DNA from 3 places in the Enterobacter sp. SA197 genome. Region 2 is predicted to be linked to each of the others. Evidence: predicted binding sites of a transcription regulator. Region 2 holds the regulator's gene; each other region holds the start of a gene.
What was found. Region 2 encodes PurR, which represses purine synthesis genes. Its sites were predicted from a motif close to CANGCAAACGTTTGCNTG; they were not measured.
Positions count from the first base shown of each region.

Region 1: a site for PurR is predicted at 3,222-3,239, ahead of M1D91_RS05095 (nucleoside-specific channel-forming protein Tsx). Genes of this name have one in related genera too.
Region 3: a site for PurR is predicted at 4,541-4,558, ahead of purH (bifunctional phosphoribosylaminoimidazolecarboxamide formyltransferase/IMP cyclohydrolase). Genes of this name have one in related genera too.

Region 1 covers NZ_CP096393.1:1,128,158-1,135,907, reverse strand. Annotated here, with positions in the region: gene nusB (transcription antitermination factor NusB) at 1-254, opposite strand, end outside; gene ribH (6,7-dimethyl-8-ribityllumazine synthase) at 275-745, opposite strand; gene ribD (bifunctional diaminohydroxyphosphoribosylaminopyrimidine deaminase/5-amino-6-(5-phosphoribosylamino)uracil reductase RibD) at 835-1,938, opposite strand; gene nrdR (transcriptional regulator NrdR) at 1,941-2,390, opposite strand; gene M1D91_RS05100 (SadB/YajI family lipoprotein) at 2,544-3,086, shown strand; gene M1D91_RS05095 (nucleoside-specific channel-forming protein Tsx) at 3,378-4,262, shown strand; gene yajD (HNH nuclease YajD) at 4,396-4,743, opposite strand; gene M1D91_RS05085 (helix-turn-helix transcriptional regulator) at 4,837-5,523, opposite strand; gene M1D91_RS05080 (VOC family protein) at 5,556-5,921, opposite strand; gene secF (protein translocase subunit SecF) at 6,054-7,025, opposite strand; gene secD (protein translocase subunit SecD) at 7,036-7,750, opposite strand, start outside.
Region 2 covers NZ_CP096393.1:2,151,456-2,159,205, forward strand. Annotated here, with positions in the region: gene punC (purine nucleoside transporter PunC) at 59-1,258, opposite strand; gene punR (DNA-binding transcriptional activator PunR) at 1,371-2,282, shown strand; gene purR (HTH-type transcriptional repressor PurR) at 2,302-3,327, opposite strand; gene cydH (cytochrome bd-I oxidase subunit CydH) at 3,625-3,714, shown strand; gene M1D91_RS09970 (MFS transporter) at 3,884-5,053, shown strand; gene M1D91_RS09975 (C40 family peptidase) at 5,127-5,972, opposite strand; gene grxD (monothiol glutaredoxin 4) at 6,308-6,655, shown strand; gene rnt (ribonuclease T) at 6,697-7,347, opposite strand; gene gloA (lactoylglutathione lyase) at 7,438-7,750, opposite strand, start outside.
Region 3 covers NZ_CP096393.1:290,584-298,333, reverse strand. Annotated here, with positions in the region: rRNA gene M1D91_RS01415 (23S ribosomal RNA) at 1-2,119, opposite strand, end outside; tRNA gene M1D91_RS01410 (tRNA-Glu) at 2,338-2,413, opposite strand; rRNA gene M1D91_RS01405 (16S ribosomal RNA) at 2,498-4,037, opposite strand; gene purH (bifunctional phosphoribosylaminoimidazolecarboxamide formyltransferase/IMP cyclohydrolase) at 4,663-6,252, shown strand; gene purD (phosphoribosylamine--glycine ligase) at 6,268-7,560, shown strand; gene M1D91_RS01390 (DUF1481 domain-containing protein) at 7,624-7,750, opposite strand, start outside.

The sequences.
Region 1 (7,750 bases), 1.0 Mb from region 2:
AGTACCGCTTTCTCAACCTGGCCCAGCTCTTCGAGCAGGCGGGACAGATACGGCTTCATCAGGCCGTCGAGATACGCGCTGTTAGTCGCCACCCCGCTTAACAGTTCACGGAAGTACGCGACGTCAACATCTTTAACGTCCTGTTCCGCCAGGAACTGGTATTCGACATCAGCGACGTCGTTATGGGACAACTGCCAGGAGTAGAGTGCCTGGACAGCACACTCACGGGCGCGGCGACGAGCAGCAGGTTTCACGGATTTCCCCTTACAAAAAATCAGGCCTTAATGGCTTTCAATACATTAATCATTTCAAGCGCGGTCAATGCAGCTTCCGCACCTTTGTTACCGGCTTTGGTGCCAGCACGTTCGATAGCTTGTTCAATGCTTTCAGTGGTCAGTACACCAAAAGCGACCGGGATTTCGCTGTCCTGTGCAACGTGCAACAGGCCATTGCTTGCGCCACCAGCCACATATTCAAAGTGAGCCGTACCGCCACGAATTACCGTACCCAGCGCAATCACCGCGTCATATTTACCGGTCTTAGCCAGTGCGCCTGCCGCCAGCGGCAGCTCATAAGCACCTGGAACCCAAACAACGGTAATATTGTCATCGTTAACCTGGCCGATACGTTTCAGGGCGTCAATCGCACCTTCCAGCAGGCTGTCATTGATAAAGTTGTTGAAACGCGCGATGGTGATGGCGACGCGAGCGTCCGGGGTAGCAACGTTAGCTTCAATAATGTTCATACTCTTCCTTTACAGGTTCAGTTCAGACCCCGCAGGGGGGCGGATTTTATCATAATATTTGACGCGCTGCTTCCCTTTTACAGGCGCCGCTACGCGTGCGTGAGATGCAGGCAGAGATCGGGGCCGACCTGACGAATCTCATTGAATTTGAAAGCGGGGGCATCGGCAAGTGCCTGAAGACCCGGCAGAGCGCAAAGCCCTCTGGCATCCGTGCCCAGCAGTTTTGGCGCAAGATAAACAATAAGTTCATCCACCAGACCCGCCTGTAACAGCGCGCCGGCCAGATGAGCTCCCGCCTCGACCCAGATACTGTTTATTTGCTGTTTGCCGAGCAGCATCATCAACGAAACCAGATCGACATGGCCGTTATAGTCCGGCACCGGGAGGTCGCGAACTGAGGCTGGCCATGAACGGCTGTCAGGCGTCGTGCGTGCAAACCAGGTCTCACCCGCTTCATGCACCAGCGCGTGCTCAGGGGTCACGCGGTTTTTGCTGTCCACCACGACGCGCAGCGGCTGGCGCAGGTTTTCCAGCGGATAATGCGCCTGAATGTCGGCACCGAGCTCATCCCAACGTACCGTCAGTTTTGGGTTATCTGCCAGCACCGTTTCGCTGCTGGTGAGGATCGCATGGCTCTGCGCACGAAGACGCTGCACATCCCGGCGCGCCTGTGGCGAGGTTATCCACTGACTTTCGCCACTGGCCATCGCGGTTCGGCCGTCCAGTGAGGCACCCAGCTTAAGCTGTACGTAGGGAAACCCCGTGCGCATACGTTTAAGAAAACCTTTATTCAGGGCTTCCGCTTCTGGCAGCATCAGGCTATGGCTCACTTCTATGCCTGCCTGCTGCAGGCGATAGAGGCCGCGCCCCTGCACCTGCGGGTTAGGATCCTGCATCGCAGCCACGACACGCGTTACCCCGGCGCCGATCAGCGCCTCACAGCACGGTGGGGTGCGTCCATGATGGCTGCATGGCTCCAGAGTGACATACGCAGTAGCCCCTTTTGCATTGCCACCCGCCATGCGCAGCGCATGTACTTCGGCGTGGGGCTCTCCGGCACGATAGTGGAAACCTTCGCCAACCACTTCGCCGTCTTTAACGATAACGCACCCGACATTTGGATTCGGATGCGTGGTAAAACGACCGCGTTGCGCCAGCTTCAGCGCACGTGCCATGTAGATGTCGTCCTGCATGATCAGTCCTGTAGGCGAGCGATCTCTTCGCCAAATTCGCGGATGTCTTCAAAGCTGCGGTATACCGAAGCAAAACGGATATAAGCGACCTTATCGAGTTTTTTAAGCTGTTCCATCACCAGATTACCAATCATTTTACTGGCAATCTCACGTTCGCCGGTCGCCCGTAATTGTGACTTGATATGATTCAATGCCATTTCAACGTCATCCGCGCTCACCGGACGCTTTTCGAGCGCTTTTAATATGCCCCCGCGCAATTTGTCCTCATTGAAGGGTTCACGCACGTCATTGCTTTTGACGACACGCGGCATCACCAGTTCAGCAACTTCAAAGGTTGTGAAACGTTCGTTGCATACCAGACACTGACGACGGCGGCGAACAGAGGAGCCCTCCCCCACAAGGCGAGAATCGATTACTTTGGTATCCACGGCGAAACAGAATGGGCAATGCATACGACGTCCTGACGTGTGAGTTAATTAAAATCTATTTTACCCTGAACTGGCGTGACAACAAAGACGGACCGATTTTGAGACAATGGATAGATGGCAACGCAGTGGTTGCTGGCTACCATTAAGAATATCTTCATTTTCAAGGAAACAGACACAATGACAAGACGTTACCTAAGATCCCTGTTGCTGGGAAGCGTTTTTGCCCTCAGCGCCTGCGCACAGCAAAGTGAAGTGCGACAACTGCATCAGAGCGTGAGCACGCTGAATAAAGAGATGAGCAAGCTGAATCAGGAGACCGTGAAGATAACGCAGCAAAATGCCCTCAATGCGAAATCCAGCAGCGGCGTGTACCTGCTGCCCGGGGCTAATACTCCCGCCAGGCTGAACAGCCAGGTAGGAATGCTACGTATGTCACTGAAAAATATTGCTCCTGATGCAGATGGCACACGCGTCACGCTGCGTATTCAGGGTGAGTCAAACGACCCTTTACCGGCCTTCAACGGCACCGTGGAATGGGGTCAGATTCAGGGCACCACTGAACATTATCAGGAGGTGAACGTCCGTAACCAGTTGATGAGCGCCCCTGCCAGTACCCTCGCCCCAAGCGACGTTGAGGTTACACTCCAGCTTGATGGCCTTACCCCTGAACAACTGGGCTTTGTTCGCATTCACGATATTCAGCCCGCCACGCCTGAGTAATTTTGGGGCGCTGTCGCCCTTTTTCATACGTTGTCATCTCTTTTACGCCGTCTGGGTGATATCAGGCGGCTTTCATTTATTGGCAACACTGAGGTTCATCATTATAATCCCCGCTGTTTATTGGACGCAAACGTGAACGCAATCGATTACGTATGTGTCAGTTATGTGAAACAACACATATTTTTGTGAACAAGGATACTTATAATAGCCTCGCAGAAATATGAAACATTTAGAAACGCAATGCGTGCATTCTTTCATTCCCGTAAGGGATCTTTTATTAGTGGCATAATTATGAAAAATACATTACTTGCAGCTGGCGCTGCGCTGGCGATCTCGACGTCTTTTACCGTGAACGCGGCAGAAACCGACAAACCTGAATATGTCTCAGACTGGTGGCATCAGAGCGTTAACGTTGTCGGCAGCTATCACACCCGCTTCGGACCGCAGATCCACAACGATACCTACCTGGAATATGAAGCCTTTGCCAAGAAAGAGTGGTTTGATTTCTATGGCTACCTGGACGCCCCGGTGTTTTTCGGCGGTAACACTGATGCAAGAGGTATCTGGAACCACGGCTCTCCGCTGTTCATGGAAATTGAGCCGCGCTTCTCTATTGATAAGCTGACCGGTACCGATCTGAGCTTCGGCCCGTTCAAAGAGTGGTATTTTGCCAACAACTATATCTACGATATGGGTCGTAACGAATCCGGTCGTCAGAGCACCTGGTACATGGGTCTGGGTACCGACATCGACACTGGCCTGCCGATGAGCCTTTCCCTGAACGTCTACGCGAAATACCAGTGGCAGAACTACAAAGCGGCGAACGAAAACGAGTGGGACGGCTACCGTTTCAAAGTGAAATACTTCGTTCCGATCACCTCCCTGTGGGGCGGTCAGTTAAGCTACATCGGTTTTACTAACTTCGACTGGGGTTCTGAGCTGGGCGATAAAGATTTCCACGATCTGAACAACAAACGTGCCCGTACCAATGATTCTATTGCCTCCAGCCACATCCTCTCTCTGGGCTACGATCACTGGCATTACTCCGTAGTGGCTCGTTACTGGCACAACGGCGGTCAGTGGAACGACGATGCAAGTCTGAACTTCGGTAACGGCGATTTCAGCGTACGCTCTACCGGTTGGGGTGGCTACCTGGTGGTCGGTTACAACTTCTAAGACAGATCATCATCACGCCCTGGCGATCCAGGATGGCAATAAAAAAGCACCGCACGAGGCTCTCGTCGGTGCTTTTTTTTGATGCCTCAGGTTATGTCACACTCCTGAGGCTGATGTAAGGCCGGTAGCGGGATTATTTTTTCTTGTTAAGCATCGCTTTCAGATCTGCAAAAGGGTTATAAGTCGCTTCGCCGACATCCTTCTGCGCATCCTCTCCTGCAATCACTGTCGAACCATACTGGTCTGCCTCGGTATATTTAGCATGTTCATGATCGTGACAGAACAGGCACAATAACTCCCAGTTGCTGCCATCTTCAGGGTTATTGGTATGGTCGTGATCCATATGGTGAACCGTGAGTTCACGAAGATTCGAATAGACGAATTCACGTGAGCAGCGACCGCATACCCACGGAAAGAGTTTGAGTGCTTTTTCGCGATAACCGCTTTCCAGCCGCGTATAGTTTTTAGGGATAATAGCCATCAGTAAGTCGATACCCAGGTAAGTGGTGAATTAACGTTAGTTTCGCGCGCTCTGGCTGCTTTATCAATGATTACCACTGCGCTGTTGCCCCATTTAATCCCCGCGCTTCTGGCGGCGGATAAAATCTTCAAATGAACGATCCGGCCTTTCCTTGAACACGTTGCCGGTGATCGCGACCGCCTGACAGCGATCCAGTCGAAAACAGCGGTAATCGCCACGCAGCTCGCACCAGGCGACCAGTACCCAGACCTCGCCCCAGAAGGAAAGCCCCAGCGGATGAATGGCCCGCTGAGAAGCTTCACCTTTTTCATTTTCATAACGTATGTAGACAACGTCATGCTGACGCATCGCTTGATGCAGCACATCAAACCAACGCCGGACCTGCGAATATTTACCCATGTTCGGCGTGATAATCCGGTTACTTTCCGCCAGAATGCGCCTGTCGGTGGGCAACACGCCGAGCAACTTCTCCTGCGCCGAGCCCGCAGCCTGCGCCAGTACATCGCCGCTCCAGGTTTGTAACATCCCAATGGCAGCAATCAGGGCTTCCACCTCCAGCCCGGTAAACATCAGCGGGGGAAGATCGAAGCCGGGCAGCAAACGATAACCACTCCCGGCTTCTCCCTGAATCGGTACACCCGAGAGGGATAAATCACGGATATCCCGATAAACCGTCCGCTCTGAGACCTCCAGTCGCTCTGCGAGCATTGCCGCCGTCACGCGACGACGGGTGCGAAGAATTTGCACTATCTGGAACAGGCGATCGGCACGGCGGCTCATGGTAAATTTTCCGTTACGGTGTGTTGTTTGTATCAGGCTGGTTGATGCAACCCAACCCGGTTGCCTTCACTGTCAATGATAAGCGCAATGGTGCCAATACCCTCCGGCAAAATCTCCGGGCCGAAGCAGCAGGTTCCACCTTTCTCCGACACTTTCTTCAGAGAGGCCGTTATGTCAGGTGTGAAAAGATAAACCACCGTGCCACTGGTCGAAGGCTGAAACATCGGCGACTTAACCAACGCCCCGCCGATGGATGGCGCGTTATACTCAAAGACCGCCATCGATATTCCTGCGACATGCTCCTGACGGAACGTTGCCCCCACGCAGTATTCGTAAAAGTGAGTCGCTCTTTCAAGGTCCGCTGCCGGGATTTCAAACCAGTTGATAATGTTGTTCATTGTGGTGCCCTCTTTGTGTTTTCGACAAAGAGAGTCTGCCACCCCCCTCCTGACAGCATACTGTCAGGAGCGATCGCCAGGCGAAAAAAAAACCGTGGCCTGCAAGCCACGGTTTTCAGTTCTAAAAGGTGATTAAGGCAGAATGGACGGCTGATCCGCCCCTTCTTTCTCCACTTTTTGCTGGATCAGGTGTTCACGCTTCATACCCAGCTTCAGTGCCAGCGCGGACGCTACGTAAATGGACGAGGCAGTACCGATGGAAACACCAATCAGCATGGTCAGTGAGAAGCCAGCCAGAATCGGGCCACCAAACAGATACAGCATCAGGATAACCACTAACGTCGTACCAGAGGTGATCAATGTACGATGCAGCGTCTGGGTCAGGGACACGTTAAAAATCTCATAAGGCGTGCCGCGACGGATCTTGCGGAAGTTCTCACGAATACGGTCCGAGACCACGATACTGTCGTTAAGCGAATAGCCGATAACGGACATCAGTGACGCGACGATGGTCAGGTCAATTTCGATGTGGAACAGCGACAGCACCCCCATCGTAATCACCACGTCGTGCGCAAGGGCAATAACTACACCAGCAGCCAGTCGCCACTCAAAGCGGAAGCCAACGTAAACCAGGATGGAGATCAGCGCCACAATCAACGCCATCGCCCCGGTTTGCGCCAAATCAGCCCCTACACTCGGCCCGACGAACTCAATACGTTTTACCGATGCGTTCTGGCTGGTGGCGTCATTGATGACGCGAAGCACCTTGCTTCCCAGCTCCTGCCCACCGGTTTCACCCTGAGCAGGGGGCATACGCACCATGATATCGCGGCTGCTGCCGAAGTTTTGCAGCAGTGGATCTTCAAAACCCGCTTTCTGCAACGCTTCGCGCATCATGTCCATGTCCGCTGGTTTTTCCAGCGTAATTTCGATGACCGTACCGCCGGTGAAATCAAGCCCCCAGTTAAAACCGCGCACGCCCATAATGGCGATAGAGACGATTAACAGCAGACCTGAGATACCGAAAGCCCAGTAATCCCAGCGCATAAAGTCCCAGACTTTACGGCCGTAGTTCAATTGTTCAACAGTGTATTCCTGTGCCACAACGCACTCCTCAGATAGACAGCTTTTTAACGCGCTTGCCGCCGTACAGCAGGTTCACGATGGCACGGGTGCCGACGATAGCGGTAAACATTGAGGTCGCCACACCGATACCGGTTGTAATGGCAAACCCTTTAATGGCACCGGTACCGACCGCATACAGGATCAGAACCTTGATAAGCGTCGTGATGTTGGCATCAAAAATGGAACTGAACGCCCCTCGGTAACCTTCGTCGATCGCCTGCTGCACCGTACGTCCGTTACTCAACTCTTCTTTGATACGTTCGTTGATCAGTACGTTGGCGTCGACCGCAACCGCAAGGGTTAACACGATACCCGCAATACCCGGCATAGTGAGCGTTGCACCTGGAAGCAGTGACATAATGCCGACAATCAGTACCAGGTTGGCAATCAGCGCCGAGGTCGCAATCAGGCCGAACTTCTTATAGAAGAAGATCATAAAGATGATTGAAACAACGAGACCCGCCAGACAGGCTTCCAGACCCTGCGTGATGTTTTGCATCCCAAGGGTTGGACCAATAGTGCGCTCTTCAACAATCTGAATCGGCGCAATCAGCGCACCGGCACGCAGCAGCAGAGAGAGCTGACGCGCTTCGTTCGGGTTATTGATACCGGTAATACGGAAGCTGTTACCCAGGCGAGACTGGATATTGGCGATGTTAATCACCTCTTCCTCTTTTACCAGCACCGAACGGCCGTTGGCATCT
Region 2 (7,750 bases):
TTCAACCAAAAATCCTTAGCAAACTAATCACATAGTTTTCACATAGTCGCGGCAGTTATCAGGCCTGCGTTGAGGTTTTCAGACCGTCAGTATGATGACGTTGCGCCCCAGCCTGACGTTGCATGACAAACCCCAGCGCCGCCAGTAAAACCGTGGCTAACATCACGCTGGTGGTCGCCAGAAGCGGAAACGCAATAAGTGCCGACACCACCAGACTTGCAACAAAACACAATCCCAGCTGGAGCGTATTTTGCAGCGCGGCGGCGCGCCCCGTGGCGTGCGGGAAAGGGCGCAACGCCTGTGCCACAACGATGGGGTAAATCGCTCCGTTCGCGACGGCCATCAGACAGAAGGGGACCAACAACGCAGTAAGTGACGCTTCAGGGAACAAGCCAACAGCCCAGGTCGCCGTCACACTGAAGGCAAAGACCCAGAGCAACCACGGCAGCAGACGCGCGCCCGACCATTTTTGCAGCGCCCAGCGGCAACTGTATCCGCCAACCAGAAAGGCGATGGTTTGCGGGACATAGCTCAGGCCAATAATGGCAGGACCGTAACCCATTTCGTGAAGGATAAAAGGTGAACCTGTCAGCCATGCAAAAAAGCTGGCGGAGCAGGCCGCATAAATAAGCACATTGCCACGGTATGCTTTGTCACGCAGCAGTGTGACGAAGGTGACGGGACTGGCATCCACGGCTACCTTCTGCGTAACGGAACGCAGACGCAGCGCAGGCAGCATCAGCAAAACAGTAATGGCGAAGAGGGTAGCAAAAATTGCCTGCCAGGAAAAATGTGCAAGGATCCAGCTTCCTACCAGGGGGGCCAGGGCGGGAGATAACCCAACCAGGGGCATAATGGTCGCAAAAATGCGGTTAGTGCGCTGCGCCGGATAGTGGTCGGTCACCAGCGCTTGCCAGGTCACTGCAGCAGCACAGACGCCGATGGCCTGTATGAAACGCAGTGCCAGCAGCCAGCGGGCATCCTCAACCCAGATCATGCCCAGACAGCCAAAGGCAAAAATGGTAAGGCCACTGAGCAGAATGGGTTTGCGCCCGTAGCGATCGGATAACGGCCCCCAGACAAGCTGAGCCACGGCAAAGCCTGCAAGGAACAGGCTCAGCGTCGCGCTGACCACTGCTGCCGACGTGTTTAAATCTTGCTGAATATCAGCGAAAGCAGGGAGGTACATGTCTGTAGCAAGAAAGCCCAGTACGCTTAATCCCGCCAGCCAGACTAAAAATCCTTTTCCTGGTTGCATGGCACTATCTCTTTTTATGCAGGTAAACAGGGAAACAGAGTCTAGGGAGTGAAAGTCAGCTTGTGAAACGCTAATATTTGCGCACTGGTTTCAAATTTTTTGCAGGCAGACTATGTGGTCAGAATATTCACTTGAAGTCGTTGATGCGGTGGCACGTAATGGCAGTTTTAGTGGTGCAGCGCAGGAACTGCATCGGGTACCGTCGGCGGTGAGCTATACCGTACGTCAGCTGGAGGAATGGCTCGCCGTTGAGCTGTTTCAGCGTCGTCATCGGGATGTCGAATTAACCCCCGCTGGCGCGTTATTTCTCAAAGAAGGGCGTTCTGTTATCAAAAAAATGCAGATCACCCGACAACAGTGTCAGCAAATTGCCAACGGCTGGCGCGGGCAGCTGGCTATTGCGGTGGATAATATCGTTAAGCCGGAGCGGACCCGCCAGATGATAGTCGACTTCTACCGCCATTTTTGCGATGTTGAGCTGATCGTCTTTCAGGAGGTCTTTAATGGGGTCTGGGATGCCCTGGCAGACGGGAGGGTGGAACTGGCGATCGGCGCGACCCAGGCGATCCCGGTCGGAGGGCGTTACGCGTTTCGTGATATGGGCATGCTGAGCTGGAAGTGTGTGGTGGCAAGCCACCATCCCCTGGTGCAGATGGCCGCACCGCTGAGTGACGAGACATTGCGCAACTGGCCTTCCCTGGTGCGTGAAGACACGTCCCGTTCCCTGCCCAAGCGCATAACCTGGCTTCTGGACAACCAGAAACGGGTGGTGGCGCCGGACTGGGAGTCTTCTGCGGCGTGTCTTTCCGCCGGTCTGTGTGTTGGCATGGTGCCAGCGCATTTTGCGCGCCCGTGGCTCGATAAAGGAGAGTGGGTGGCGCTTACGCTCGAAAATCCATTCCCCGATGCTGCCTGCTGCCTGACCTGGCAGCAAAACGATGCCTCGCCGGCACTGGACTGGCTGCTGAATTACCTGGGAGACAGTGAAACGCTAAACCGGGAATGGCTGTGGGAGCAGGATTAACCGGCCCCCACGGAGGGGATTAACGGCGGTAGTCGCGGAACGGACCGTCAGCGACCGAACGACGTTCTATCAGACGCGGGTGAACTTCAATGGACTGAGAAACTTCGCGTTTATTCACAATACGATCGAGCAGCATATTGAATGCGGTCTCTCCGAGCGAATCCTTCGGCTGATGGATAGTGGTGAGCGAGGGGGTAAAATACCGTGAGTTACGCACATTATCATAACCGATCACCGAAATATCCTGCGGCACCCGCAGCCCCATTTCATCCGCCGCGCAGAGTGCCCCCATCGCCATAATGTCACCGCCGCAGAATACCGCCGTAGGGCGTGAAGACTGGGTGAGGATTTGCTGCATGGCGCGATAGCCCGATTCCGGTTCAAAATCACCCTGGACAATCCAGTGTTCCGGTACGCTGATGTGCGCTTCTTCCATTGCCTTCATGAAACCCGCCAGGCGGCCCGCGCCCGTATTGCGCTCAAGTGGCCCTGGGATGACGCCAATATCACGATGACCACGTTCAACCAGATAACGACCGGCCATGTAGCCGCCTTCGAACGCGTTATCGATAACGGTATCCGTGAAGTCGGCTTTTGCTTCACCCCAGTCCATCACCACCATTGGGATGTGACGATATTCGCCGAGCATCGTAAGCAGGGATTCCGGGTATTCAGAACACATGACCAGCAAACCGTCGACACGCTTTTGCGCCATCATCGACAGGTAAGCCCCTTGCTTTTCAAAGTTATTCCACGCATTGCCGAGGATAAGGGTATACCCTTTCTGGAAGCAATTTTTCTCAACGGCTTCAATAATCTCGGCAAAATAGGCCGCTTCACTGCTGGTCGCCAGCAGACCAATGGATTTGGTGTGATTCACTTTCAGGCTACGGGCGACGGCACTCGGCGAGTAGTGAAGCTCTTTAATTGCAGCCCACACGGCATTTCGTGTCTCTTCAGCCACGAAACGCGTCTTGTTAATTACATGTGATACGGTTGTGGTGGAAACGTTTGCTCGCTTCGCTACGTCTTTAATCGTTGCCATCAGATGTCACTCCATGCCATATCATAAGCTCCTGAAAATACATAAGGTAAACGTTTGCCTGCCTTCACCCTTTCGCCGCGCGAGGGGAAACTTACGCCGGGAAAAAGACACTGAACGTCAGGAGGGGAGTCAATGGCCGGTACGCTAATAAATTTAGCGTCGAATTTTGTCTTATCTTGAACAAAAGGGGAAGAGGTAAAACGTATATCAATCTAATTCCTGCAAGATTTTTACGTTTATTTATGCAAAAATGCGCTATCTCACTTTTTGTGGGGATTTAAAAAAGGAGAAAAATTGATGAGTACCGACCTGAAGTTTTCTTTAATGACTACCGTTGTTGTCCTTGCTCTGATTGTTGCAGGCGCAATGACTGCCGCTCTGAACTGATTTACCCCGAGGGAGCGCGAGCTCCCTCGCTGTTTCCCCTTCGATTATTCCCTCCCCAGCAATTCTCTTTTCGCGATTCATTGACTGCTGTTTTTTGTGATTAATGTCATACTTTTGCCTTCTGTGACGGTGTCGCCCGACGACACGGCATTTCCGGAGCGTATAAAACATGAAAATTAATTATCCACTGCTTGCCCTGGCGATTGGCGCTTTCGGCATCGGTACGACGGAATTCTCCCCGATGGGACTTCTGCCCGTCATTGCCCGTGGTGTCGATGTGTCGATTCCAGCGGCAGGGATGCTGATAAGCGCCTATGCAATAGGGGTAATGGTGGGGGCGCCGCTAATGACGCTGCTGCTTTCGCATCGCGCGCGTCGTAATGCGTTAATCTTTCTGATGGCAATCTTCACGCTGGGCAATGTGTTATCCGCCATTGCGCCCGATTACACCACGTTGATGCTCTCGCGAATTATTACCAGCCTCAACCACGGCGCCTTTTTCGGGCTTGGGTCGGTGGTGGCGGCGAGCGTGGTGGCAAAGGAGAAGCAGGCCAGCGCGGTTGCCACCATGTTTATGGGACTGACCATTGCCAATATTGGCGGTGTCCCTGCGGCCACCTGGCTTGGTGAAACCATTGGCTGGCGTATGTCATTCCTCGCCACGGCGGGACTTGGCATTGTTGCCATGGTCAGTTTGTATTTCTCTTTGCCAAAAGGCACTGCCGGTGAGCGACCTGACGTGCGCAAAGAGCTGGCGGTTCTGATGCGCCCGCAGGTGGTATCGGCACTGCTTACGACCGTGCTTGGTGCGGGAGCAATGTTCACCCTCTATACCTACATCTCCCCGGTGCTTCACAGTATTGCTGGCGCCGGGCCCGCCTTCATTACCGCGATGCTGGTGCTGATTGGTATTGGCTTTTCGCTGGGCAACTATCTCGGCGGCAGGCTGGCTGACCGGTCGGTAACCGGTACGCTGAAAGGCTTCCTGATGCTGCTTATCGCCATTATGGTTGCCATTCCGTGGCTGGCACGCAGCGAAGTTGGTGCCGCTATCAGTATGGTCGTGTGGGGAGCGGCGACCTTTGCGATTGTGCCGCCGCTGCAAATGCGGGTGATGCGTGTCGCCCATGAGGCGCCGGGCCTTTCATCCTCGGTGAATATTGGTGCCTTCAATTTAGGTAACGCACTCGGTGCGGCCGCTGGCGGTGGGGTTATTTCAGCGGGCGCAGGTTATGCGTTTGTACCAGTGGCCGGCGCGGTGATTGCGGGTCTGGCCTTATTACTGGTGTGGTTATCAGGCAGGAATTCGCCGCGTCGCACCTGCGTTGCTGTGGAGTAATAAAAAAGCAGGCGGAGTGTCCGCCTGCTTTTTTTGTCATGGATGGAAAGACCTTTACCGCGCAGATGATGCGCTAGCGAATAGTCTTGGGTGTGACAACGCGGCGTGCGCCAACGTAATGGCGTTGCCAGTAATCCTCGCTGAGCGAGGTTATCTGGATGTCCTGACCGCTGCGTGGAGACTGGATGAACTTGCCGTTACCTACGTAAACACCAACATGATCGGCCGTACCACGGCCCTGGGTGCGGAAAAATACGAGGTCGCCACTTTCGAGTTCTGCAACGTTAACCGGTGAAGCATCGCGCAGGTGATACATTTCATTGGCAGTGCGAGGGATGCGGAACTTAACCAGATCTTTATAGGCGTAATAAACCAACCCGCTGCAATCAAATCCGGTCATCGGGGAGGTGCCGCCCCAGTGATAAGGCTTGCCAATCTGATTCATCAGTTTTGACATTGCTGTTTTCTGAACTTTCTGGACACGGACTTTATGTGCTTCTGAAAGGGTGAGAGGTTTACTGCCTTTGACTTTTACGCACTGCGCTTTGTGTCCTTTACGCTTCGTGCATTTTTCCGTCATAGCGACAACGGTGGCTGGAGCCTTGCTGGATTTACTATGGCGGGAAGTATTCTTGCTGGTCTTAGTGCTGACGTTCTTTTTGCCGGACGACGGTGTTTTCCTGGCTGTTGCTGATTTTTTGTTTTCGGCTTTTGCCGTTACCCTGGAAGTCGTGCCACTGCTTTTCTTTGTCGTCTTTTCTTTCGGGCTATTTTTCTTACGTTCGGATGCTTTCACCACGTGTGTTTTGTGTACAGCCGAGCCTCGGGTCTGCTCGGAAGCAGTGGCAAGCGGTGTAAACGTGAGCGTGGCGAACAACAAAGCACAGAGCGTGATTGAAGCTGTGTTAATTCGCGCCACTGAGCAATCCCCTGAAAAGTGCAGGCATGCAATCATGCTTGCGTGTGATTTAGAACCGCGTCGATTCTAATCTATAAAAAGCACAAAAGTTAATAGGGTTTTTGCATCTAAACTCTGTTTCGTTAGCAAGCGCAAAAAAAATCACCAGTTATGCTGCTATGTCGCTCAATTGTTAAACTGATGCAGCGCTAAAACAGGCGATAAATGCTCTTAACCCTGCATCTTTTACCATCAGACGATAAAATAATGACTGGTGAACAAAATGTTATTTTCTGTTGCTTGTCCGAACCGTTACAATGACAGTTATCTGCCGAGAAGTTGAAGGAAGCAAGACAATGAGCACTACCCTTGAAAAAATCCAGACCCAAATTGGTGAGAATCCCATTCTGTTGTACATGAAAGGTTCTCCGAAGCTGCCTAGCTGCGGTTTCTCCGCACAGGCTGTTCAGGCGCTTTCCGCCTGTGGTGAACGCTTTGCTTACGTGGATATCCTGCAGAATCCGGATATTCGTGCTGAACTGCCGAAATACGCTAACTGGCCGACATTCCCTCAGCTGTGGGTTGACGGTGAGCTGGTTGGTGGTTGCGACATCATCATCGAAATGTATCAACGCGGCGAGCTGCAGCAGTTGATCAAAGAAACGGCTGCGAAGTACAAATCTGAAGAGCCGGGCGCAGAGTAATTTCCGCGCACAAAAAAAAAGCGACCCGAGGGTCGCTTTTTTTATGCCGGTACGTCGACGGACGGAAGTGGCCAGCCGCCGAGTCGCTTCCAGCGATTCACTATTTCGCAAAAAAGCAGCGCGGTCTGTTCAGTGTCGTAGCGTGCCGAGTGGGCCTGAGCCGTATCAAAATCAAGACCGGCAGCACCACATGCCTTAGACAGTACGGTCTGTCCCAGTGCCAGCCCGCTGAGAGAGGCGGTATCAAAAGTCACAAAGGGGTGAAACGGGTTACGTTTAAGCGAGGCGCGCTCAGCGGCAGCCATCATAAAGCTATGATCAAAGGTAGCATTGTGCGCCACCATAATGGCACGGTTGCAGTGAGTCTCTTTTATCCCCTTACGCACCATTTTGAAAATGGCATGCAGCGCGTCGTACTCGCTTATCGCACCCCGCAATGGGTTGGCCGGGTCAATACCGTTAAAGGCCAGCGCTTCAGGCTGCAGATTGGCCCCTTCAAAAGGCTCAACGTGAAAGTGCAGGGTCTCGTCAGGCAGTAACCAACCTTCTGCATCCATTTTCAGGGTAATCGCCGCGACTTCCAGCAACGCATCCGTTCTGGCGTTAAACCCGGCGGTTTCAACATCGATAACTACAGGGTAAAAACCGCGAAAACGGTCGCACAGACCGGTGAGTTGAGCATTGTCGGACATCTGAGTCTCTTGGTGTGGAAAAATGGCAGCGCATTATGGCAAATTTTAGGAAGGGATGTAAAACAACGGGCGCCGTTGCGCCCGTTAAGATCAATGACCCAGACCGCGTCCGGTATCTTTGGCTTCGATCAGCTCTACCTTGTAGCCATCAGGATCTTCGATAAAGGCGATAACCGTGGTGCCACCTTTTACCGGTCCGGCTTCGCGGGTCACATTGCCGCCATTCTGACGAATACGCTCGCAGGCCTCGGCCGCATTATCGACCTCCAGCGCGATGTGACCATAGGCGGTACCCAGCTCATAGCTGTCGACGCCCCAGTTATAAGTCAGTTCCAGCACTGCGGTTTCCGATTCCGGGCCGTAACCCACAAAGGCCAGCGAGTATTTGTATTCCGGATTTTCA
Region 3 (7,750 bases), 1.9 Mb from region 2:
TCCTACACATCAAGGCTCAATGTTCAGTGTCAAGCTATAGTAAAGGTTCACGGGGTCTTTCCGTCTTGCCGCGGGTACACTGCATCTTCACAGCGAGTTCAATTTCACTGAGTCTCGGGTGGAGACAGCCTGGCCATCATTACGCCATTCGTGCAGGTCGGAACTTACCCGACAAGGAATTTCGCTACCTTAGGACCGTTATAGTTACGGCCGCCGTTTACCGGGGCTTCGATCAAGAGCTTCTCCTTACGGATAACCCCATCAATTAACCTTCCGGCACCGGGCAGGCGTCACACCGTATACGTCCACTTTCGTGTTTGCACAGTGCTGTGTTTTTAATAAACAGTTGCAGCCAGCTGGTATCTTCGACTGGTTTCAGCTCCGTGAGCAAGTCACTTCACCTACGCACCAGCGTGCCTTCTCCCGAAGTTACGGCACCATTTTGCCTAGTTCCTTCACCCGAGTTCTCTCAAGCGCCTTGGTATTCTCTACCTGACCACCTGTGTCGGTTTGGGGTACGATTTCGTGTTACCTGATGCTTAGAGGCTTTTCCTGGAAGCAGGGCATTTGTCACTTCAGCACCGTAGTGCCTCGTCATCACACCTCAGCGTTAAAAGGTACCGGATTTACCTGGAACCTCCGCCTACATGCTTAAACCGGGACAACCGTCGCCCGGCCGACATAGCCTTCTCCGTCCCCCCTTCGCAGTAACACCAAGTACAGGAATATTAACCTGTTTCCCATCGACTACGCCTTTCGGCCTCGCCTTAGGGGTCGACTCACCCTGCCCCGATTAACGTTGGACAGGAACCCTTGGTCTTCCGGCGAGCGGGCTTTTCACCCGCTTTATCGTTACTTATGTCAGCATTCGCACTTCTGATACCTCCAGCAGCCCTCACAGGCCACCTTCAACGGCTTACAGAACGCTCCCCTACCCAACAACACATAAGTGTCGCTGCCGCAGCTTCGGTGCATGGTTTAGCCCCGTTACATCTTCCGCGCAGGCCGACTCGACCAGTGAGCTATTACGCTTTCTTTAAATGATGGCTGCTTCTAAGCCAACATCCTGGCTGTCTGTGCCTTCCCACATCGTTTCCCACTTAACCATGACTTTGGGACCTTAGCTGGCGGTCTGGGTTGTTTCCCTCTTCACGACGGACGTTAGCACCCGCCGTGTGTCTCCCGTGATAACATTCTCCGGTATTCGTAGTTTGCATCGGGTTGGTAAGCCGGGATGGCCCCCTAGCCGAAACAGTGCTCTACCCCCGGAGATGAGTTCACGAGGCGCTACCTAAATAGCTTTCGGGGAGAACCAGCTATCTCCCGGTTTGATTGGCCTTTCACCCCCAGCCACAGGTCATCCGCTAATTTTTCAACATTAGTCGGTTCGGTCCTCCAGTTAGTGTTACCCAACCTTCAACCTGCCCATGGCTAGATCACCGGGTTTCGGGTCTATACCCTGCAACTTAACGCCCAGTTAAGACTCGGTTTCCCTGCGGCTCCCCTATACGGTTAACCTTGCTACAGAATATAAGTCGCTGACCCATTATACAAAAGGTACGCAGTCACACCACGAAGGTGCTCCCACTGCTTGTACGTACACGGTTTCAGGTTCTTTTTCACTCCCCTCGCCGGGGTTCTTTTCGCCTTTCCCTCACGGTACTGGTTCACTATCGGTCAGTCAGGAGTATTTAGCCTTGGAGGATGGTCCCCCCATATTCAGACAGGATACCACGTGTCCCGCCCTACTCTTCGAGTTCACAACAGATGCATTTTCGTGTACGGGACTTTCACCCTGTACCGTGCGACTTTCCAGACGCTTCCACTAACACATTTGCTGATTCAGACTCTGGGCTCTTCCCCGTTCGCTCGCCGCTACTGGGGGAATCTCGGTTGATTTCTTTTCCTCGGGGTACTTAGATGTTTCAGTTCCCCCGGTTCGCCTCATGCCACTATGTATTCATGACATGATAGTGTGACGAGTCACACTGGGTTTCCCCATTCGGGTATCGCCGGGTCAAGGGTTCATATCACCTCGCCGGCGCTTATCGCAGATTAGCACGCCCTTCATCGCCTCTGACTGCCAGGGCATCCACCGTGTACGCTTGGTCGCTTAACCTCACAACCCGAAGCTGTTTCGTAAAACACTTCAGTGTCGTGAAAATTTGAGAGACTCAAACACGCCTGTTTTTCTTTTCTTATTACGGAGAAAAGAAACAGGGTGTTGTTTCAATTTTCAGCTTGATCCAGATTTTTAAAGAGCAAATATCTCAAACGTCACCCGAAGATGAGTTTTGAGATATATCAGCAGGTGACTTTCACTCACATACCAGCAAGTGGCGTCCCCTAGGGGATTCGAACCCCTGTTACCGCCGTGAAAGGGCGGTGTCCTGGGCCTCTAGACGAAGGGGACACAAAGTCTCAATCGCAAGACGCCTTGCTATTTACTTTTCATCAGACAATCTGTGTGAGCACTGCAAAGGCAGGTTCTTTAAGGTAAGGAGGTGATCCAACCGCAGGTTCCCCTACGGTTACCTTGTTACGACTTCACCCCAGTCATGAATCACAAAGTGGTAAGCGCCCTCCCGAAGGTTAAGCTACCTACTTCTTTTGCAACCCACTCCCATGGTGTGACGGGCGGTGTGTACAAGGCCCGGGAACGTATTCACCGTGGCATTCTGATCCACGATTACTAGCGATTCCGACTTCACGGAGTCGAGTTGCAGACTCCGATCCGGACTACGACATACTTTATGAGGTCCGCTTGCTCTCGCGAGGTCGCTTCTCTTTGTATATGCCATTGTAGCACGTGTGTAGCCCTACTCGTAAGGGCCATGATGACTTGACGTCATCCCCACCTTCCTCCAGTTTATCACTGGCAGTCTCCTTTGAGTTCCCGACCGAATCGCTGGCAACAAAGGATAAGGGTTGCGCTCGTTGCGGGACTTAACCCAACATTTCACAACACGAGCTGACGACAGCCATGCAGCACCTGTCTCAGAGTTCCCGAAGGCACCAAGGCATCTCTGCCAAGTTCTCTGGATGTCAAGAGTAGGTAAGGTTCTTCGCGTTGCATCGAATTAAACCACATGCTCCACCGCTTGTGCGGGCCCCCGTCAATTCATTTGAGTTTTAACCTTGCGGCCGTACTCCCCAGGCGGTCGACTTAACGCGTTAGCTCCGGAAGCCACGCCTCAAGGGCACAACCTCCAAGTCGACATCGTTTACAGCGTGGACTACCAGGGTATCTAATCCTGTTTGCTCCCCACGCTTTCGCACCTGAGCGTCAGTCTTTGTCCAGGGGGCCGCCTTCGCCACCGGTATTCCTCCAGATCTCTACGCATTTCACCGCTACACCTGGAATTCTACCCCCCTCTACAAGACTCAAGCCTGCCAGTTTCGAATGCAGTTCCCAGGTTGAGCCCGGGGATTTCACATCCGACTTGACAGACCGCCTGCGTGCGCTTTACGCCCAGTAATTCCGATTAACGCTTGCACCCTCCGTATTACCGCGGCTGCTGGCACGGAGTTAGCCGGTGCTTCTTCTGCGGGTAACGTCAATCGACACGGTTATTAACCGTATCGCCTTCCTCCCCGCTGAAAGTACTTTACAACCCGAAGGCCTTCTTCATACACGCGGCATGGCTGCATCAGGCTTGCGCCCATTGTGCAATATTCCCCACTGCTGCCTCCCGTAGGAGTCTGGACCGTGTCTCAGTTCCAGTGTGGCTGGTCATCCTCTCAGACCAGCTAGGGATCGTCGCCTAGGTGAGCCATTACCCCACCTACTAGCTAATCCCATCTGGGCACATCTGATGGCAAGAGGCCCGAAGGTCCCCCTCTTTGGTCTTGCGACATTATGCGGTATTAGCTACCGTTTCCAGTAGTTATCCCCCTCCATCAGGCAGTTTCCCAGACATTACTCACCCGTCCGCCACTCGTCACCCGAGAGCAAGCTCTCTGTGCTACCGTTCGACTTGCATGTGTTAGGCCTGCCGCCAGCGTTCAATCTGAGCCATGATCAAACTCTTCAATTTAAGTTTGATGCTCGTAGAATTAAACTTCGTAATGAATTACGTGTTCACTCTTTGAGACTTGGTATTCATTTTTTGTCCGAGGACATCAAGAATCCATGTCACTTTGAGTGCCCACACAGATTGTCTGATAAATTGTTAAAGAGCAGTGCAACGCGGCTTTCGCTCACCGTTGCGAGGTGGCGTATATTACGCTTTCCTCTTTCAGAGTCAACCCTGATTTTCAGGATTTTTCTCTTCAACCGAACCGGCTGTTTAGTGTGAAGTGATTCACATCTGCCGTGTCGATGGAGGCGCATTATAGGGAGTTCTCCTGAAGCCGCAATAGAAAAATTGCAGAAAAATGACTGACTGCTGCATTCCCCAGCAAAACCCCGCCTTATACCCTTTTACGCACAGAGTTATCCACAAACCTTTCCGGCACCTTGCTGAAATTAGCCTCGCCAACCTATAAAGGAAGGGCAAAATTATGCGTTCCTGGTCGAAAGATAAAAATTCGCGAGCGTTGCGCAAACGTTTTCGTTACAATGCCCGCGCAAAAAAGCAGCCCCGTAAGGGGCGTTAGCTGAGTTTTTAAATGAAAATTCAGCTAACGCTCTCTGTTATCGTCAAATCCAGGGGATTTACCATGCAACAACGTCGTCCAGTCCGCCGCGCTCTGCTCAGTGTTTCTGACAAAGCAGGCATCGTTGAATTCGCTCAGGCGCTTTCCGCACGTGGTGTGGAACTGCTTTCTACAGGCGGTACTGCCCGCCTACTGGCAGATAAAGGCTTACCCGTGACCGAAGTTTCCGATTACACCGGTTTCCCGGAAATGATGGATGGACGCGTGAAGACCCTGCATCCGAAAGTACACGGCGGGATCCTCGGCCGTCGTGGCCAGGATGATGCCATCATGGCTGAACACAGCATCTCTCCCATTGATATGGTTGTCGTTAACCTCTATCCGTTTGCACAGACCGTTGCTCGCGAAGGCTGCTCGCTGGAAGATGCGGTAGAAAACATCGATATTGGCGGCCCGACCATGGTGCGCTCTGCGGCCAAGAACCATAAAGATGTCGCCATTGTAGTAAAGAGCAGCGACTACAACGCCATTATTGAAGAGATGGATGCCAACGACGCCTCTTTGACGCTGGAAACCCGCTTCGACCTCGCCATCAAAGCATTCGAACACACTGCGGCCTACGACAGCATGATTGCCAACTACTTCGGTAGTCTGGTGCCGGCTTACCACGGCGATAGTAAAGAAGCCGCCGGTCGCTTCCCGCGTACCCTGAACCTGAACTTCATTAAGAAGCAGGATATGCGTTATGGCGAGAACAGCCACCAGCAGGCAGCCTTCTATATAGAAGAAGAGGTGAAAGAAGCCTCGGTAGCCACAGCCCGGCAGCTGCAGGGTAAAGCCCTCTCCTATAACAACATCGCGGATACTGATGCGGCGCTGGAATGTGTGAAAGAGTTCAGCGAGCCGGCCTGCGTTATCGTCAAGCACGCGAACCCGTGCGGCGTGGCGGTAAGCAACTCTATTCTGGATGCCTACGATCGCGCGTACAAAACCGACCCCACCTCGGCATTCGGCGGCATCATCGCTTTTAACCGCGAGCTGGATGCGGATACCGCACAGGCCATTATCTCTCGTCAGTTTGTAGAGGTGATCATCGCCCCTTCTGCGACAGAGGAAGCGCTGAAAATCACTGCTGCTAAACAGAACGTTCGCGTCCTGACCTGCGGTGAATGGTCTGCACGTGTGCCGGGTCTGGATTTCAAACGCGTTAACGGTGGCCTGCTGGTTCAGGACCGCGATCTTGGAATGGTAACCGAAGGTGAACTGCGCGTGGTCAGTAAACGCCAGCCGACCGAACAAGAGCTGCGCGATGCGCTGTTCTGCTGGAAGGTGGCGAAGTTCGTGAAATCCAACGCCATTGTGTACGCCAAAGAGAACATGACTATCGGCATAGGCGCAGGGCAGATGAGCCGCGTTTACTCCGCGAAAATCGCAGGGATTAAAGCCGGCGACGAAGGGCTTGAAGTAAAAGGCTCAGCAATGGCTTCCGACGCGTTCTTCCCGTTCCGTGACGGCATTGACGCGGCGGCGGCGGTGGGCATCACCTGTGTCATCCAGCCTGGCGGGTCTATCCGTGATGAAGAAGTGATTGCCGCCGCCGACGAACACGGTATCGCAATGATCTTCACCGACATGCGTCACTTCCGCCATTAATCCACGGAGCAGACAATGAAAGTATTAGTGATTGGTAACGGTGGGCGCGAACACGCCCTTGCATGGAAAGCGGCACAATCGCCGCTCGTTAATACCGTATTCGTGGCACCGGGTAATGCCGGCACTGCTCTGGAGCCGACGTTGCAGAACGTTGCTATTGGTGCGACGGATATTCCGGCCCTGTTGAATTTTGCTCAAAGTGAAAAAATTGACCTGACGATTGTGGGCCCGGAAGCACCGCTGGTTATTGGTGTGGTGGATGCTTTCCGTGCAGCGGGCTTGCAAATTTTTGGCCCCACGCAGGGTGCCGCCCAGTTGGAAGGCTCCAAAGCCTTCACCAAGGACTTCCTGGCACGCCACAAGATTCCGACAGCGGAATATCAGAACTTCACTGAAGTAGAGCCTGCGCTGGCGTACCTGCGTGAGAAAGGTGCACCGATTGTGATTAAGGCGGACGGTCTGGCGGCCGGTAAAGGCGTTATCGTAGCAATGACCCTTGAAGAAGCGGAAGCCGCCGTGAACGACATGCTGGCTGGCAACGCCTTTGGTGACGCGGGTCACCGTATCGTTATCGAAGAGTTTCTGGATGGCGAAGAAGCCAGCTTTATTGTGATGGTCGACGGTGAGCATGTGCTGCCGATGGCCACCAGCCAGGACCACAAGCGTGTGGGCGACGGTGATACTGGCCCGAACACCGGCGGTATGGGGGCTTACTCCCCGGCTCCGGTCGTGACGGATGTCGTTCACCAGCGCACCATGGAACGCGTGATCTGGCCAACCGTAAAAGGCATGGCGGCAGAGGGAAATACCTACACCGGTTTCCTGTATGCCGGGCTGATGATCGATAAAGCAGGTAACCCTAAGGTTATCGAATTCAACTGCCGTTTTGGCGATCCTGAAACGCAGCCGATCATGATGCGTATGCAGTCAGATCTGGTAGACCTCTGTCTTGCCGCCTGCAAAGGCAATCTGGATGAGAAGACGTCTGAGTGGGACTCACGCGCTGCCCTGGGTGTAGTGATGGCGGCAGGCGGCTATCCGGGTGAATACAACACGGGTGACGTTATCCACGGCCTGCCGCTGGAATCGACGCCTGCAGGTAAAGTGTTCCATGCCGGTACGACACTGTCGGCTGAGGATCAGGTGCTGACAAGCGGAGGCCGTGTACTTTGCGTTACGGCGCTTGGCGAGACCGTTGCCGAAGCTCAACAGCGCGCTAATGCACTGATGGCCGATATTCACTGGAATGGCAGCTTCAGCCGCAAGGATATTGGTTATCGTGCTATTGCACGCGAGCAAGGGAAGTAATTTCTCTAATCCACCCTCTCCTCAGGGAGAGGGTCGGCATGAAAGCTGCTGGTCGCAATGACCTCAGAAGCGCTTCTCCGTTGGCTGCCAGGTGCAGAAATCTTCATTTGCCACCAGCAACAACTGCGCCCCTTCAGGTCCTTCAAGCCAGGCGATGCTCACCTCTACCGACGAGTGATCCTGTCGACGC